Regions from separate parts of the Kitasatospora sp. NPDC101176 genome, predicted to be linked through region 2. Evidence: riboswitches for the same ligand, from Rfam matches in the RefSeq annotation. Region 2 holds a riboswitch; each other region holds the start of a gene.
The links. A riboswitch is a leader RNA that binds a small molecule or an ion and turns the genes downstream of it on or off. The one in region 2 is predicted to bind S-adenosylmethionine.
Positions count from the first base shown of each region.

Region 1 (3,262 bases), on a different contig from region 2:
GCGCGGTCGAGGCGGCCATCCGGGGCCTCGGCGGCTGCTCTGCGGTCGGCCGCGCCGAGGGCGGCGCAGACCCAGACGGCGTTCGGGTCGTCGATGGCGGAGAGGCCGGAGACCAGGCCCCCGCCACCGCGCCGGAGGGTCAGCGTGCCGTCGTCAGCGGTTCCGAACGACACCGGTCCCCGGTTGGAGGCCACCAGGACGGGGGCGGTGCCGGTCGCGCTCGAACGTTCGGTCGTGAGATCGCCCATGGTTGGTACGTTGCCGTGGCCCCGGGGCGGCAAACCCCTCAGTGCCGGGTCGCGTACTCGGGCACGGTGTGCATCGGGGGGCGCTCGACGGCCGTCACCGGGTGGGTGTGGGCGGTGAACTCCCGGGTCCGCGGGTCCCGGGTGAACTGGGTCAGCAGCGGGTGGACCAGGTCGGCGGAGGCCTTCAGCCGGTGGGTGCGGTCGAGCCGTTCCAGGGCGGTGCGGTAGATGGTGGCGGCCATCCGGCCGAGCGCCTGGCCGTCCTGGTGCCGGTGGTGCCGGACCCCGACGTCCACCTGGGCGAGGGCGTCCAGTCCGACCGCCTCCAGCGCGTCCACCAGGAGGCCGAGCTCGACGCCGTAGCCGGTCGGGAAGGGGAGCCGTTCGAGCAGCGAGCGGCGCGCGGCGTACTCGCCGCCCAGCGGCTGGACGAAACCGGCGAGTTCCGGCCAGTGCAGGTTCAGCAGCGGGCGGGCGACCAGTTCGGTGACCCGGCCGCCGCCGGACGGCACGACGGCGCCGCCACCCGTGGCCGAGCCGTCGAGCGACACCTCCAGCGGGCGGTCGTACATGGCCTTGACCAGCTGGATGTCCGGTTCGGTGAGCAGCGGGCCGAGGATGCCGGAGACGAAGGCCGGGTCGAACTCGCGCAGGTCGGCGTCGACGAAGCAGACGATGTCGCCGCGGGTCACCAGCAGTGAGCGCCAGAGCACCTCGCCCTTGCCGGGGACGGCCGGGATCCGCGGCAGGACGGCGTCGCGGTGCACCACCCGGGCGCCCGCCCCCGCCGCGACGGCGGCGGTGGCGTCGGTGGAGCCGGAGTCGACCACGACGAGCTCGTCGACCAGCGGGACGCGCTCCATCAGCTCGCGCCGGACCGTCCGGACGATGTCGCCGACGGTGGCCTCCTCATCGAGGGCGGGGAGCACCACGCTGACCGTGTGACCGGTGCGGCGCTTGGCCTCCAGCAGGGTGCGCACCGGCCGGTCGGCCGCGCTCCACGAGCGGCGGCGCAGCCAGGACGCCGCCTGCGGGAGGAGCGCGGGGATCGGTTCGGCGGGCACGTGACTCTCCTCGGCGGGATCGGGTGGGACGCGTCATCTCGCGTGGCGGACGGTCCCGTTCGGCGTTGACGCCTTCGGATACAGTCTTCGTACAGCGGTCGGACCTTTGCACGCCGGGGTCACCGTTGAGCGCCACCACAATTTCACAAGCTCATCCAGAGGGACTGAGGGAACGGCCCGTTGACGTCCCGGCAACCTTCTCGCTCGGCTGTCGTCGTACAGGCCCCGGCGGGACAGGTGCCAATTCCGGCCTGTGGCGCGACCGCGCCACGGGGAAGATGAGGAGAGAGGCCTCGCCATCATGGCTATCGACACCGTCGCACCCGCATCCGTGGACCTCGGCCCCGCCGCCGCCCTGTCCTGTCGGGAGTGCGGCACCCGCTTCCCGCTCGGTCCGAGCTTCGCCTGCCTGGAGTGCTTCGGCCCGCTGGAGATCGCCTACGAGTTCGGCGGCGAGCGGGCCGAGGAGCTGCGCAAGCGGATCGAGGCCGGCCCCACCTCGATCTGGCGCTACGCCCCGCTGCTGCCGGTGCCGGCCGACGTCGCCTCGAAGCCCAACCTGAACCCCGGCTGGACCCCGCTGGTGAAGGCGGACAACCTGGGCCGCGAGCTCGGCTTCACCGCCCCGCTGCACGTCAAGGACGACTCGGGCAACCCCACCCACTCCTTCAAGGACCGGGTGGTGGCCTGCGCCATCGAGGCCGCCCGGGCCTTCGGCTACACCACGCTGTCCTGCTCGTCGACCGGCAACCTGGCCGGTGCGGTGGGCGCGGCGGCGGCCCGGGCCGGGTTCCGGTCCTGCGTGTTCATCCCGCACGACCTGGAGCAGGGCAAGGTCGTCATGGCCGGGGTGTACGGCGGCGAGCTGGTCGGCATCGAGGGCAACTACGACGACGTGAACCGCTTCTGCTCGGAGCTGATCGGCGACCCGGCCGGTGAGGGCTGGGGCTTCGTCAACGTCAACCTGCGCCCGTACTACGGGGAGGGTTCCAAGACGCTGGCGTACGAGATCTGCGAGCAGCTCGGCTGGCGGCTGCCGGAGCAGATCGTCATCCCGATCGCCTCGGGCTCCCAGCTGACCAAGATCGACAAGGGTCTGCAGGAGCTGATCAGGCTCGGCCTGGTCGAGGACCGGCCGTACAAGGTCTTCGGCGCCCAGGCGGCGGGCTGCTCGCCGGTGTCGGCCGCGTTCAAGGCCGGCCAGGACGTGATCCGGCCGGTCAAGCCGGACACCATCGCCAAGTCGCTGGCGATCGGCAACCCGGCGGACGGCCCGTACGTGCTGGACATCGCCCGGCGCACCGGCGGCGCCGTCGAGGACGTCACCGACGCCGAGGTGGTGGACGCCATCCGGCTGCTGGCCCGGACCGAGGGCATCTTCGCCGAGACCGCCGGCGGGGTCACCGTCGGCGTGCTGAAGAAGCTGGTGGAGACCGGCCAGCTCGACCCGGCCAAGGAGACCGTCGCGATCAACACCGGCGACGGCCTGAAGACCCTGGACGCCGTCGCCGGGGCCGGCATGACCGCTGTCATCCGCCCGACCCTGGCGTCCTTCCGCGACGCCGGCCTCGCGTCCGCCTGAACCACCCCACCCGCTGGGCCGCACCCCCGCTAGGAGAGCCATGAGCGTCAACGTCCGCATCCCCACCATCCTGCGCACCTACACCGGCGGCGCCGCCGAGGTGAGCGCCGAGGGCGCCACCCTCGGCGAGGTCATCGCCGACCTGGAGAAGAACCACGCGGGCATCTCCGCCCGCATCCTGGACGACACCGGCAAGCTGCGCCGCTTCGTCAACGTCTACGTGAACGACGACGACGTGCGCTTCGCCGACGGCCTGGCGACGGAGGTCGCGGACGGCGCCGGCGTCTCGATCATCCCGGCGGTGGCCGGCGGCTGCTGAGCCGCACCCGCCCGGGCCGGCCGCCCGCGCGCACGGAATTCCGCTCTCC
Region 1 covers NZ_JBIWPA010000037.1:81,625-84,886, reverse strand. Annotated here, with positions in the region: gene ACIRS1_RS33725 (trehalose-6-phosphate synthase) at 1-248, opposite strand, end outside; gene ACIRS1_RS33720 (glucosyl-3-phosphoglycerate synthase) at 287-1,312, opposite strand; SAM riboswitch class I at 1,461-1,597, shown strand; gene thrC (threonine synthase) at 1,614-2,894, shown strand; gene ACIRS1_RS33710 (MoaD/ThiS family protein) at 2,935-3,213, shown strand.
Region 1: it holds a riboswitch for S-adenosylmethionine, as region 2 does, so the genes downstream of both, thrC (threonine synthase) here and ACIRS1_RS04625 (aminotransferase class V-fold PLP-dependent enzyme) in region 2, are expected to answer to the same signal.

Region 2 (3,262 bases):
CGCTCGTCCACCGCGTGGGCGATGGACCGGATCATGAGCGGCGAGGCGTCCCCCGTCCAGGTGGCCGGCTTCATGGTCGCGCTGCGGGCCAAGGGCGAGACGGTCGACGAGGTCACCGGCCTGGTCGACGCCATGTACGCGCACGCCGAGCCGCTCACCGTCCCCGGGCCGGCGGTGGACATCGTCGGCACCGGCGGTGACCGCGCCAAGACGGTCAACATCTCCACCATGTCGGCGATCGTCGCGGCCGCGGCCGGCGCCAAGGTGGTCAAGCACGGCAACCGGGCCGCCTCCTCGGCGAGCGGCTCCTCCGACGTGCTGGAGAAGCTCGGCGTCCGCCTCGACCTGCCCGCCCGGCGGGTCGCCGAGGTGGCCGAGGAGGTCGGCCTCACCTTCTGCTTCGCGGCCAAGTTCCACCCGTCGATGCGCCACGCCGCCACCGCCCGGCGCGACCTCGGCGTGCCCACCGCCTTCAACATCCTCGGCCCGCTGACCAACCCGGCCAAGGTGACCTCGCACGCGATCGGCTGCTTCGACACCCGGCTCGCCGGGCTGATCGCCGGGGTGCTCGCCCGGCGCGGCTCGACCGCCCTGGTGTTCCGCGGCGACGACGGCCTCGACGAACTGACCATCACCACCACCTCGCGGGTGTGGATCGTGCAGGGCGGCACCGTCACCGAGACCGCCTTCGACCCGCGGGACGTCGGCATCGAGCTGGTCGGCATCGAGTCGCTGCGCGGCGCGGACGCCTCCTACAACGCCGAGGTCGCGCGCCGGATGCTGGCCGGGGAGCGCGGGCCGGTGCGGGACGCCGTCCTGCTGAACACCGCGGCCGCGCTGGTCGCGCTGGACCTCGGCGAGGCGCCGCTCGCCGAGCAGCTCGCGGCCGGCATGGAGCGGGCCGCGCGGGCCATCGACTCCGGGACGGCGCAGGAGCTGCTGCGCCGCTGGTCGGAGGCGACCAGCCGGATCTGAGGCGGTCGCAGGGCCCGCGCCGGGAAGCCGGTGCGGGCCCCGGCACGTCCGGGGGCGTCCGGATGGTGGACGGTCGTTTGACCACCCGGCGCGGGCCGACCTAGAGTCCTGTCCAGGTCATGAGTGACAGCGTCAAGCCCCAGCTGGCTGTCCGGCAACCCTCCGTCCGTGGCGGGGTGCCCTGGGTGAGGACCGGGTCGCTCGGCGAATCGTCCGTGCGGCAAGCGCGGACGCCGGACGACTCACACTCCCGGGGTCCCACACCCAGGAGGAGTGCATCCCCGTGTCGATCGCCACCGAAATCTGCGCCCCGCTCGCCGTCCTCGGCCACGACGTCCAGGTCCCGCTCGCCAACGGCGAGAAGGTCGGCTACGCGGCGCTCGACTACGCGGCCAGCTCCCCGGCGCTGCAGCGGGTCTGGGACGACGTCGCCGCCTACGCCCCCTACTACGGCAGCGTGCACCGCGGCGCCGGCTACCTCTCGCAGCTCTCCACCGACCTGTTCGAGCAGAGCCGCCGGACCGTCACCGAGTTCCTCGACCTGCGCGAGGGCGACCAGGTGGTCTTCACCCGCGCCACCACCGACTCGCTCAACCTGCTCGCCTCCGCCGTCCCGGCCGGCACCCGGGTGTTCGCCTTCGAGACCGAGCACCACGCCTCGCTGCTGCCCTGGGCCCACGCCGGGCTGGACGTCCGCTACCTGCGCGCCCCGCGCTCGCACGCCGAGGCCGTCGCCGCCCTCGACGCCGCGCTCGCCGACGCGCCCGAGGGCCCCAAGCTGCTCTGCGTCACCGGCGCCTCCAACGTGACCGGCGAGCTGTGGCCGGTCGCCGAGCTGACCGCGACCGCCCACCGGCACGGCGCCCGGGTGGTGCTGGACGCCGCCCAGCTGGCCCCGCACCACCGGGTCTCGGTGCGCGAGCTGGACGTCGACTGGATCGCCTTCTCCGGCCACAAGATCTACGCACCGTTCGGCGCCGGCGTGCTGGCCGGCCGGGCTGACTGGCTGGACGCGGCCGAGCCGTACCTGGCCGGCGGCGGCGCGACCCGGACGGTGGCCCGGCAGGACGACGGCTCGGTGGCCGTCCAGTGGCACACCGGCCCGGCCCGGCACGAGGCCGGCTCGCCGAACGTCATCGGCGCCTACGCCATCGCGTCCGCCTGCCGGGCGCTGACCGAGGCCGGCTTCGACGCCCTGGAGGCCCGGGAGCGGCAGCTGGTCGCCCGGCTGACGGCCGGCCTGGCGGAGATCCCGCAGGTCAAGGTGCTGAACCTGTTCGGTGCCGGCTCGGCCCGGGTGGGCGTGCTGTCCTTCGTCGTCCAGGGCTGGAACAGCTCGCACTTCTCGGCCGCGCTGTCCGCCGAGTACGGCATCGGCGTCCGCGACGGGCTGTTCTGCGCGCACCCGCTGCTGCGCACCCTGCTCGGGGACGAGGACGTCGCCCCCTCCGAGTGCGGTGCGCCGGAGCCCTCGCTGCCGGGCGAGCGCAGCCTGAACGCGATCCGGGTCAGCTTCGGGGCCGGCACGCCGGACGAGCACGTCGACCGCTTCCTGACCGCCGTCCGGGAGCTGGTCACGGACGGCGCGGCCTGGAACTACCGCAACGAGGGCGGCCGCTGCGTCGCCGACACCCGCCGGCAGGGCTGAGCGGCCCGGGAGCCGGCGGGGACTACTCGTCCAGGCCGAGCGCGAACGCCGCCTCCAGGTCGTGCTGGGAGTAGGTGCGGAAGGCGATCTGGGTCTCGGTGTGGGCCACGCCCGGGACCTTGTTCAGCCGTCCCGGGATGACCTCGGCCAGGTCGTCGTGCCGGCGCACCCGGACCATCGCCACCAGGTCGTAGCCACCGGTCACCGAGTACACCTCGCTGACGCCCTCGATGGCTGCGATGGCCTCGGCGATCTCCGGGATGCGGTCGACACTGGTCTTGATCAGGACGATGGCGGTGATCACGTTCGGCTCCTTTGTGGGGTGCCGCCAGCGTATCGGGCGTCAGCCGGGTCGTCTCGGGGGGTGGCTGACCACCGTGCAGGCGTAGAGGAAGCCCGCCGAGAAGCCGATCACGTGCACCAGGTAGGCCACCCCGGGCCCGGCCGCGTGGACCGACCACCACTGCAGCGCGAACCAGAGGCCGAGCACCAGCCAGGCCGGGAAGCGCAGCGGCAGGAACAGCAGCAGCGGGACCAGCGTCGTCACCCGGGAGCGCGGGTGGAAGCGCAGGTAGGCGCCGAGGACGGCGGAGATCGCACCGGAGGCGCCGATCAGCACCCGGGTCGAGTCAGCGGAGT
Region 2 covers NZ_JBIWPA010000002.1:413,372-416,633, forward strand. Annotated here, with positions in the region: gene trpD (anthranilate phosphoribosyltransferase) at 1-975, shown strand, start outside; SAM riboswitch class IV at 1,091-1,208, shown strand; gene ACIRS1_RS04625 (aminotransferase class V-fold PLP-dependent enzyme) at 1,259-2,623, shown strand; gene ACIRS1_RS04630 (Lrp/AsnC ligand binding domain-containing protein) at 2,646-2,927, opposite strand; gene ACIRS1_RS04635 (rhomboid family intramembrane serine protease) at 2,967-3,262, opposite strand, start outside.

Region 3 (3,262 bases), on a different contig from region 2:
GCGAGCACCATCGCCTACGTGATCAACCCGAGCCTGGCCAGCAGCGGCGTCTACACCGCGATCGTCATCGTGGTGGTGTACTGGACCGGGGTCTGGGTCTCCTCGCGCGGCACCAACGCCGTTGCGGGGCTGGCCTCCTGGGGGCTGGTCATCGGCACCCTGGTCCCCGGGACGCTGCTGGTGGTGCTGGGAATGGTCTTCCTCGGGCAGGGCAACCCCTCCGCCGCACCGATGGACGGATCGCACTTCTTCCCGCAGTGGACGGGCGTGGCCAGCCTGGTGCTGATCGTCAACAACTTCCTCAGCTACTCCGGCATGGAGATGAACGCCGTCCACGTCAACAAGCTGCGGAACCCGGCCCAGGAGTTCCCCAAGTCGATGTTCCTGGCCATGGGCATGGTGCTGCTGATCTTCATCCTGCCGGCCCTGGCGATCAGCTGGGTGATCCCCTCCGACCAGCTCAGCCTGACCGCCGGCGTCATGCAGGCCTTCGACGCCTTCTTCCAGTACTTCCACATCGGCTGGCTGGTGCCGATCGTCGCGGTCGGGCTGTGCGCCGCCTCCGTCGGCGGCATGCTCACCTGGCTGGCCGGGCCCTCCAAGGGGCTGCTGCTGATCTCGCGGCAGGAGGGCTACCTGCCGCCGTTCCTGCAGCGGCTCAACGCCCGGGGGGTCCAGCAGAACATCCTGGTCACCCAGGGCGTCGTCACCACCGCGATCGCCCTGCTGTACGCGCTGATCCCGAACGTCTCCAGCGTCTACTGGATCTTCTCGGTGATCACCACCCAGGTCTACCTGATCATGTACCTCCTGATGTTCCTGGCCGCGATCCAGCTGCGCCGCAAGCAGCCCGACCACCCGCGCGGCTACCGGGCACCGCTGCTCACCACGCTGTGCGTGGTCGGGTTCGTCGCCTCGGCGCTGGCCATGGTGATCGGCTTCGTGCCGTCCTCGCAGTTCGGCGGCGGCAGCGTCTGGTCCTACATCGGGATCGTCGCCGGCGGCCTGCTGCTGCTCGGCGTGGTGATCCCGTTCTCGTTCCTGAAGGCTCGCAAGCCGAGCTGGCGCCAACCCGACGCCGGCACCGGCGTGGGCGAGGAGGGAGTGGCATGAGCCCGACCCGGATGGCGTCCGAGCACCGCTGGATCTACATCGGCTCCATCGTGGTGCTCGTCGGCCTCGTGGTCGCCGGACTGCTGACCTACACCCAGCAGCGGGCCACCAACGAGGCCCACCGCAAGGCGAACCAGCTGAGCGACGCCCTGGTCGCCGACGGGTACCCCGCGCTCGACACCGGCAACACCGCCCTCGTGCTCGGGACCGACGGCGGCCCCGTCTGCACGGACCCCAACTCGGCCCTGAAGCAGGGCCTGTGGCGCGTCCACCTGGCCAACGGCGCCGGCGGCCCCGGCATGCGGCCGGTCGTCGCCGACGGCCGGGTCCTGCAGGCGGGCGCCGAGGTGATCAAGGTGTACTGCCCGGACAAGCTGGCGGGCTACCAGGAGCAGATCGACGCGCTCAAGACCTCGGACGTCATCAACGACTGAACCGGCCGCCGGGGCGGGGCACCGCCGCCCCGGCGTGTGGGGGAACGGGGGAGGTTTGGCGGGCGGGCCGGGGAATCTTGTATGGTTCCTGGCGAATCATCCAGAGGGGTGGAGGGACCGGCCCTACGAAGCCCCGGCAACTCCCCGTTCGACCCGGCGTCCGAAGTACGCGCCGTGCCGTCCGGGGGCAGTGCCAACTCCGGCCTGTCGCCAACGTGGCGCGGGAAAGATGAGGAGACACGGTGCTCTCAGTGCTGTCCTTCGCCCGGGCGCTTCCCACCCCGGCCCTTTCGCGTACCCCCCTCGTGCCCGGCGCAGGCACTCCGCCGACTTCCCCGGCCCGTCCGCGCTGACCACCCCCCGCTCCCCGCGGGGAGCCCCCCGTGAGCCCGTCCACCCGCCGCTCACGGGGCACGAGACTGGAGTACCCACCCATGGAGAACACGAGCGGCGTCGGCGTGCTCGACAAGGTCACCTCGATCCTCGGCACCCTGGAGGCCGGCCCCACCACCCTCGGCGGACTCGTCGCCGCCACGGGGCTGGCCAGGCCCACCGCCCACCGGCTCGCCGTCGCGCTGGAGCACCACCGCCTGGTCGGCCGGGACCTGCAGGGCCGGTTCGTCCTCGGCCCCCGGCTCGGCGAGCTCTCCTCCGCCGCCGGCGAGGACCGGCTGCTGGCTGCCGCCGGCTCCGTCCTGATCCACCTGCGCGACGTCACCGGCGAGAGCGCGCAGCTCTACCGCCGCCAGGGCGAGGTCCGGATCTGCGTGGCCGCGGCGGAACGGCTCTCGGGCCTGCGCGACACCGTCCCCGTCGGCGTCACCCTCCCCATGAAGGCCGGCTCCGCCGCGCAGATCCTGCTCGCCTGGGAGGAGCCGGAGCGGCTCCACCGCGGCCTGCAGGGCGCCCGGTTCACCGCCACCGCCCTCAGCGGCGTGCGGCGCCGGGGCTGGGCGCAGTCCGCCGGTGAGCGCGAGCCCGGAGTCGTCTCCGTCTCCGCGCCCGTCCGGGGCCCGTCGAACCGGGTGGTGGCCGCCGTCTCCGTCTCCGGCCCGATCGAACGGCTCACCCGCCACCCCGGGACGCACGTCTCGCAGGCCGTCGTCGAGGCGGCGAACCGCCTGAGCGAGGCCCTGCGGCACGCCTGAGCGGGGGTGCGCCCGTCGGCGGTCCACGGTCCGCGAGGACCGGGGCCCGCCCCCGGGTCTTAGTAGGCTGGCCACCCCCGGACCCGAGGGAGGCGCAATGCGCGTCGCACTCTTCGTCACCTGCGTCAACGACGTCCTGAACCCCGGGACGGGGCGCGCCGTCGTGACCCTGCTGGAGCGCCTCGGTGTGGACGTGGACTTCCCCGCCGCCCAGACCTGCTGCGGCCAGCCGCAGTTCAACACCGGCTACCGCGCCGAGACCGTCCCGCTGGCCCGCCGCACCGTCGCCGCCTTCGCCGGCTACGACCACGTGGTGACCCCGTCCGGCTCCTGCGCGGCGATGGTCCGGGAGAGCTACCCCCGGCTTGGCGTGGACGGCCTCGGCGACCTGCCGGCCCGGGTGTACGAGCTCACCGAGTTCCTGGTCGACGTGCTGGGCGTCACCGACGTCGGCGCCTACTACCCGCACACCGTCACCTACCACCCGTCCTGCCACGGCCTGCGGACGCTCGGCCTCGGTGACCGCCCGCTGCGGCTGCTGCGCGCGGTGAAGGGCCTGACCCTGGT
Region 3 covers NZ_JBIWPA010000016.1:85,136-88,397, reverse strand. Annotated here, with positions in the region: gene ACIRS1_RS22050 (APC family permease) at 1-1,113, shown strand, start outside; gene ACIRS1_RS22045 (hypothetical protein) at 1,110-1,547, shown strand; SAM riboswitch class I at 1,641-1,783, shown strand; gene ACIRS1_RS22040 (IclR family transcriptional regulator) at 1,982-2,695, shown strand; gene ACIRS1_RS22035 ((Fe-S)-binding protein) at 2,793-3,262, shown strand, end outside.
Region 3: it holds a riboswitch for S-adenosylmethionine, as region 2 does, so the genes downstream of both, ACIRS1_RS22040 (IclR family transcriptional regulator) here and ACIRS1_RS04625 (aminotransferase class V-fold PLP-dependent enzyme) in region 2, are expected to answer to the same signal.